2 regions of the Streptomyces sp. CA-249302 genome follow, and region 2 is predicted to be linked to the other one. Evidence: riboswitches for the same ligand, from Rfam matches in the RefSeq annotation. Region 2 holds a riboswitch; the other holds the start of a gene.

Region 1 (3,567 bases), 5.8 Mb from region 2:
AGCGGGCTTGCCGACTACACGCAGGAGGATCTGTTCGCGCAGGCCGCGGGGGTGGGGGTGAGCGAAGAGGCCGATGCGGAGCATTCGGTGGAGGAGGGGAAGGAGAGCGCTGAAGAGGCGCACGCGGGGGGCGGCGAGCGGCGGTGGGCCGCGGGGCACGATGTGCGGCATGCCGAGTTCGGGCATGGGTGGGTGCAGGGGAGTGGGCTGGGTCGGGTGACCGTGCGGTTCGAGACGCCGCAGTCGGAGGTGGGGCGGGTGCGGACGTTTCGGGTTGACGATCCCGAGCTGGAGCCGGCCGAGCCGTTGCCGCTGGTGCCGGGGAGGCCGGGGGCCGCGATGGACGGCGTGCGCGCCTGACCGGTGCCGGGGCTGGGGGCCCGGTGTTACGCGTCCGCGTCCTCTGTTCCTGCCAGCTTGCCGAAGTCCCGGTCCGGGAACGGGGGCGGGGGAGCTACGTCCAGGCCGTAGTGGTGGTAGAGCTGGAGTTCTTGTTCGGGGGAGAGGTGGCGGCCTACGCCGAAGTCGGGGGCGTCCTTGATGAGGGCGCGGTCGAAGGGGATGTGGAGAGTGCCCTCGACCAGTTCGCTGGGCTCCAGGGGGACGAAGGCGTCCCGGGAGAAGAGGCCGGTGCGTATGGCCGCCCACTCGGGCACGCCGGTCGCGTCGTCGAGGTAGACCTCGTCGATCGTGCCGATCTTCGTGCCGTTGCGGTCGAACGCCTTGCGGCCGATCAGGTTGCGCGGATCGATGTCGGTCTGCACGGGCCCTCCACTTGGTCGCAACTCATTCGTAAGCACTACAAAAGAGCACATTGGTGAAGGCGGCCACTCGAAGGCCCGGGTGGGGTGCTCGCTTGGTAGGCTGGCACCGGCTGCTGACCCCGTGCGGGAGAGTCTTCCGGAGATCGTCCGGAGGCGCCGAAGGAGCAAATCCTCCCCGGAATCTCTCAGGCACACGTACCGCACGGACGAGGTCACTCTGGAAAGCAGGGCGGGTGTCGACGGCTTCCGCTCTCACCGACGGTGAAAACCGGGGGCTCTTGGGCGACCCGGTGAAACTCTCAGGTTGAGATGACAGAGGGGGAGGCCGATCGGGTACCCGCGCCGTGGTGCCCCTCGAAGGTCGCGTCAGACCAGGAGGCCTCCGCAATGACCGCCCATCGCATTCCGCTCGCCGAGCTCGAACAGGGAATCCCCTTCGAGCAGCGCCATATCGGCCCCGATCACGAGGCTCGGGCCAAGATGCTCGCTCAGGTCGGCTACGGCTCGCTGGACGAGCTGACCGCCGCCGCCGTGCCGGACGTGATCAAGAACGCCGACTCTCTTGATCTTCCGGGAGCGCGTACCGAGGCCGAGGTGCTGGCCGAGCTGCGGTCGCTGGCCGACCGGAACCAGGTGCTCGACTCCATGATCGGGCTCGGCTACTACGGGACCTTCACGCCGCCCGTGATCCTGCGGAACGTGATGGAGAATCCGGCCTGGTACACGGCCTACACGCCGTATCAGCCGGAGATCTCCCAGGGGCGGCTCGAGGCGCTCCTCAACTTCCAGACCATGGTCGCCGAGCTCACCGGGCTGCCCACCTCCGGTGCCTCGCTGCTGGACGAGGGCACGGCCGCCGCCGAGGCGCTGGCCCTCTCCCGGCGGATGGGGAAGAACAAGAAGGGGCTCTTCCTCGTCGACGCGGATGTCCTTCCGCAGACCATCGCCGTGATCGAGACGCGGGCCGAGCCGACCGGCGTGGAGGTCCTGGTCGCCGATCTGAGCGAGGGCATCCCGGCCGAGATCGCCGCGCGTGAGATCAACGGCGTGCTCCTCCAGTACCCCGGCGCCTCCGGCGTCGTACGCGACATCAAGCCGCTGATCGACCAGGCTCACGGGCTCGGCGCGCTCGTCACCGTCGCCGCCGATCTGCTCGCGCTGACGCTGCTGAAGTCGCCCGGCGAGCTCGGGGCCGACATCGCGGTCGGTACGACGCAGCGGTTCGGTGTGCCGATGGGCTTCGGCGGGCCGCACGCCGGCTACATGGCCGTACACGAGAAGTTCGCGCGCAGCCTGCCCGGGCGGCTCGTCGGGGTGTCCGTGGACGCGGACGGGCACAAGGCCCACCGGCTGGCGCTCCAGACGCGGGAGCAGCACATCCGGCGGGAGAAGGCCACCAGCAACATCTGTACCGCGCAGGTGCTGCTCGCCGTCATGGCCGGCATGTACGCCGTGTACCACGGGCCCGAGGGGCTGAAGAGCATCGCCCGGCGGACCCACCGGTACGCCACGATCCTCGCCGCGGGGCTCACCGCCGGCGGGGTCGAGGTCGTGCACAACGCCTACTTCGACACGCTCACCGCGCGGGTCGCCGGGCGGGCCGCCGAGGTCGTCGCGGCCGCGCGGGAGAACGGGGTGAATCTGCACCTCGTCGACGCCGACCAGGTCTCGATCGCCTGCGACGAGACGACCCGGCGGGCCCAACTGGGCGCCGTGTGGGGCGCGTTCGGGGTCGAGGGCGACATCGAGGCGCTGGACGAGGACACCGCGGAGTCCCTCCCCGAGGGGCTGCTGCGCGGCGACGACTACCTCGCCCACCCCGTCTTCCACCAGCACCGCTCCGAGACCTCCATGCTGCGCTACCTGCGCAGGCTGGCCGACCGCGACTACGCGCTCGACCGCGGCATGATCCCGCTGGGCTCCTGCACCATGAAGCTCAACGCGACCACCGAGATGGAGCCGGTCACCTGGCCCGAGTTCGGGCAGCTGCACCCCTTCGCGCCCGCCGAGCAGGCGCAGGGCTATCTGACGCTGATCGCGGAGCTGGAGGAGCGGCTCGCCGAGGTCACCGGGTACGACAAGGTGTCGCTTCAGCCCAACGCCGGGTCGCAGGGCGAGCTGGCCGGGCTGCTCGCCGTACGCGGATATCACCGTGCCAACGGGGACGAGCAGCGGACCGTGTGTCTCATTCCGTCCTCCGCGCACGGTACGAACGCCGCGTCCGCCGTCATGGCCGGGATGAAGGTCGTCGTCGTGAAGACCGCCGAGGACGGCGAGATCGACGTCGAGGATCTGCGGGCGAAGATCGAGCAGCACCGGGACGAACTCGCCGTGCTGATGATCACGTACCCCTCCACGCACGGTGTGTTCGAGGAGCATGTCGCCGACATCTGCGCTCAGGTGCACGAGGCCGGCGGGCAGGTGTACGTCGACGGGGCCAACCTCAACGCCCTTGTGGGGCTTGCCAAGCCGGGGCACTTCGGTGGCGACGTCTCCCACCTGAACCTGCACAAGACCTTCTGCATCCCGCACGGCGGTGGCGGTCCGGGCGTCGGGCCGGTCGGTGTGCGTGCGCACCTGGCGCCGTATCTGCCGAACCACCCGCTCCAGCCCGCGGCCGGTCCCGAGACCGGTGTCGGGCCGATCTCGGCCGCGCCCTGGGGTTCCGCGGGGATCCTGCCGATCTCGTGGGCGTATGTGCGGCTGATGGGCGGCGAGGGGCTCAAGCGGGCCACGCAGGTGGCCGTGCTGTCCGCCAACTACATCGCCAAGCGGCTGGAGCCGCACTACCCCGTGCTCTACA
Region 2 (3,567 bases):
AGCGGCGGGCCGTGGTGATCACGCCGGTCTCCGCGAACTCCGCCGACGCCGCGGCCAGGAAGTCGATCGGGTCGTCCTGCCAGTCCGGTTCGAAGAGCTTGACCCGGCCGCCGGAGGTGGGGCCGTCCAGGGCGGTACGGCCCACCCGGCAGAGTTCGGCGACCGCAGCGGGCGGCAGCGGCACGCCCACCACGCCGTCGGGGTTGATCGCCATGCCGACCTGCGGGGGCAGCCCGCGGGCGAACTCGACGGCCGGGGCGATCGTGTACGACATGTGGCCGCCGACGACCTGCCGGAACTGCTCCTCGGAGCTGAACACCGGGACGAAGGCCTGGCCCTCGATCTCCAGGGTGGGCAGGTCGAGGGGGCCGCTGTGCGGTCCGCCGCCACCGGGCAGCGGGATCCACACGTAACTGCGGCCGAGCACCTCGATGATCCGGCCGCCCGCGGCGGGTATGCCGAGGGAGGCCGACAGCACCTCCTCCAGCTCGTTGCCGGGCCATCCGCCGTGCGGATGGGGGTGCGCCTGCATGGGAAAGTCCGCGGGAAGATCCGCTGGGAAGTCCATCTGTCCGACCGCCTGCTGTGAACCACTGCTGTGAACCGCTGATGTGGCCAAAAGGCTAACGGGTAAGGAGGGACTGCGGTCAGCCCGTGAAGCCGATCCGGCGCAGCACGTCCGCCGCGTCCCGGTCGAGCAGCACCGCGGAGCCCACGCCGGCGGGCAGCTCACCCCGCTCGACCTGGCGGATCAGCCGGGCGGCCGCGTGCCGGTGGCGCAGGAACGCGTACCTCGACACACCCCGGCCGCGCTCGCGCTGCCCCGCCAGGGCGTCGCCGGCCGTGACGTCGAGCAGCAGCAGGTGGAGCGTGCCGCCGCGGCGGCGGGCCTCGCGGGCCAGCCAGTCGCGCACCCAGGCCTGCGTACCGCAGTCGTGCAGGACGACACCCCGGCCGCCGCGCAGGGCGCGGCGCAGTCCGGCGTAGTGGGCGAGGCGGACCAGGGGGCGGTAGACCGCGTACGGGAAGAAGCGGGGGGCGCGGGCGTCCCAGCGGTCGCGGGTGTCCTGGGAGTCGATGCGGACGCCGTTGACCGCTCGGTTCATCAGCGTGGACTTGCCGCTGCCGGGCAGCCCGGTGACGACGACGAGGTCGCGGGGGCCGAAGAGCAGGGCGTGCGGGCTGCGGCCCGAACGGTCGCGGAGGTCGCGGACCACCGGTGCCGGCCGTTCGCCGCACCGCTCGCGGGCCGGGGCCCCGGGCTGCTTGGGCAGCGCGAGAGCCGAGGTCGTGGCGTAGGCGGTGGTGGTCCTGTTCACCGTGATCGTCCTCCCCTGGGGCTTGGGTACGGAGTCCCATCCCCGTCGAGTGTAAAGAGAAGGTAATGCGCGGTGCCTCGCGTTTTCGTGATCGTCCTGCCACAGGCTGGTTACAGATGCGGCCCTGCCGTATGCCCCGGATGCGTGCAATGATGTGCGCGCCAACTGCATACCGGCCGTTTGAATCCGCGCGGGAGAGTCCCCAGGCGTACGCCGCCGGGGCGCCGAAGGAGCAAGTCCCTCCCTTGAATCTCTCAGGCCCCGTTACCGCGCGGGCGAGGCACATCTGAAAAGCGGGCCGCCTTCCCGGTGGTCCCACCCAAGGTGCAAGCCATGTCCCCCGTGGTCATGGCGAACCTCTCAGGTTCCGATGACAGATGGGGAGGAACGACCTCGCCGTGCCGTCATGCCTTGGGAGACATCCGTCCGATGAGCAGTACCGAAATCCGCCGTACCGCCCTCGATGCCCTGCATCGTTCGCTCGGCGCGACGATGACCGACTTCGCCGGCTGGGACATGCCGCTGCGCTACGGCTCCGAACGCGACGAGCACGTCGCCGTGCGGACCCGGGCCGGGCTCTTCGACCTCTCCCACATGGGCGAGATCACGGTGACCGGGCCGCAGGCGGCGCAGCTTCTCGACTACGCCCTCGTCGGCAACATCGCCTCCGTGGGCGTCGGCCGCGCCCGCTACACCATGATCTGCCGGGCCGACGGCGGCATCCTGGACGACCTGATCGTCTACCGGCTCGGTGAGACCGAATACATGGTCGTGGCCAACGCCTCCAACGCCCAGGTCGTCCTGGACGCCCTCGTCGAGCGTGCCCCCGGCTTCGACGCCGAGGTACGCGACGACCGGGACGCGTACGCCCTGATCGCCGTGCAGGGCCCGGAGTCCCCCGGGATCCTGAAGTCCCTCACCGACGCCGACCTCGACGGCCTCAAGTACTACGCCGGTCTGCCCGGCACGGTGGCCGGCGTCCCGGCCCTCATCGCCCGCACCGGGTACACCGGCGAGGACGGCTTCGAGCTCTTCGTGAAGCCCGAGCACGCCGTCGAGCTGTGGCAGGCGCTGACCAAGGCGGGCGAGGGCGCCGGCCTGGTCCCCTGCGGCCTGTCCTGCCGGGACACCCTGCGCCTGGAGGCGGGCATGCCGCTGTACGGGCACGAGCTGAGCACCGGGCTGACCCCCTTCGACGCCGGGCTCGGCCGGGTGGTGAAGTTCGAGAAGGAGGGCGACTTCGTGGGGCGCGAGGCGCTGGCGGAGGCCGCTTCCAGGGCTTCGGAAAACCCCCCGCGCGTCCTGGTCGGCCTGGTCGCCGAGGGGCGGCGGGTGCCGCGCGCCGGGTACCCGGTGGTGGCCGGCGGCGAGGTGATCGGCGAGGTCACCTCCGGGGCGCCCTCCCCGACGCTCGGCAAGCCGATCGCGATGGCGTACGTCGACGCGGCGCACTCGGCGCCGGGCACGGCGGGCGTCGGCGTGGACATCCGGGGCAGTCACGAACCGTACGAGGTCGTGGCGCTGCCGTTCTACAAGCGCCAGAAGTAATCCTTGGGCGTGAGCGCGGGCACATCACCGCTGCTCACGCACGTTTCCGGCAGTCACCCATTCACCACCACTCCCCCGCGTACAGGAGAATTCAGGCCATGAGCAACCCCCAGCAGCTGCGCTACAGCAAGGAGCACGAGTGGCTGTCGGCCGCCGAGGACGGCGTCTCGACGGTCGGCATCACCGAGTTCGCGGCGAACGCGCTCGGCGACGTCGTCTACGCCCAGCTTCCCGAGGTGGGCTCCGCCGTGACCGCGGGCGAGACCTGCGGCGAGCTGGAGTCGACCAAGTCGGTCAGCGACCTGTACTCCCCCGTCACCGGTGAGGTCACCGAGATCAACGAGGACGTCGTCAACGACCCGTCGCTCGTCAACTCAGCCCCCTTCGAGGGCGGTTGGCTCTTCAGGATCCGTGTCACGGAGGAGCCGGCCGACCTGCTCTCCGCCGACGAGTACACCGCCCAGAACGCCGGCTGAGGAGCCGTACACGCATGTCCGCACTGAACACGCCCCTGCACGAGCTCGACCCCGAGATCGCCGCCGCGGTCGACGCCGAGCTGAACCGCCAGCAGTCCACCCTGGAGATGATCGCCTCCGAGAACTTCGCACCCCTCGCGGTGATGGAGGCGCAGGGCTCGGTCCTCACCAACAAGTACGCGGAGGGGTACCCCGGCCGCCGCTACTACGGCGGCTGCGAGCAC

What was found. A riboswitch is a leader RNA that binds a small molecule or an ion and turns the genes downstream of it on or off. The one in region 2 is predicted to bind glycine.
Region 1: another riboswitch for glycine. It lies ahead of gcvP (aminomethyl-transferring glycine dehydrogenase); the one in region 2 lies ahead of gcvT (glycine cleavage system aminomethyltransferase GcvT).

What each region holds. Positions count from the first base shown of each region.
Region 1 covers NZ_JBNJMG010000001.1:1,666,795-1,670,361, reverse strand. The annotation lists gene ACQEWB_RS07555 (DNA polymerase IV) at 1-360, shown strand, start outside; gene ACQEWB_RS07550 (PRC-barrel domain-containing protein) at 387-764, opposite strand; glycine riboswitch at 879-975, shown strand; gene gcvP (aminomethyl-transferring glycine dehydrogenase) at 1,152-3,567, shown strand, end outside.
Region 2 covers NZ_JBNJMG010000001.1:7,504,967-7,508,533, reverse strand. The annotation lists gene ACQEWB_RS34150 (enhanced serine sensitivity protein SseB) at 1-568, opposite strand, end outside; gene ACQEWB_RS34145 (AAA family ATPase) at 648-1,319, opposite strand; glycine riboswitch at 1,501-1,599, shown strand; glycine riboswitch at 1,600-1,706, shown strand; gene gcvT (glycine cleavage system aminomethyltransferase GcvT) at 1,749-2,867, shown strand; gene gcvH (glycine cleavage system protein GcvH) at 2,966-3,343, shown strand; gene glyA (serine hydroxymethyltransferase) at 3,358-3,567, shown strand, end outside.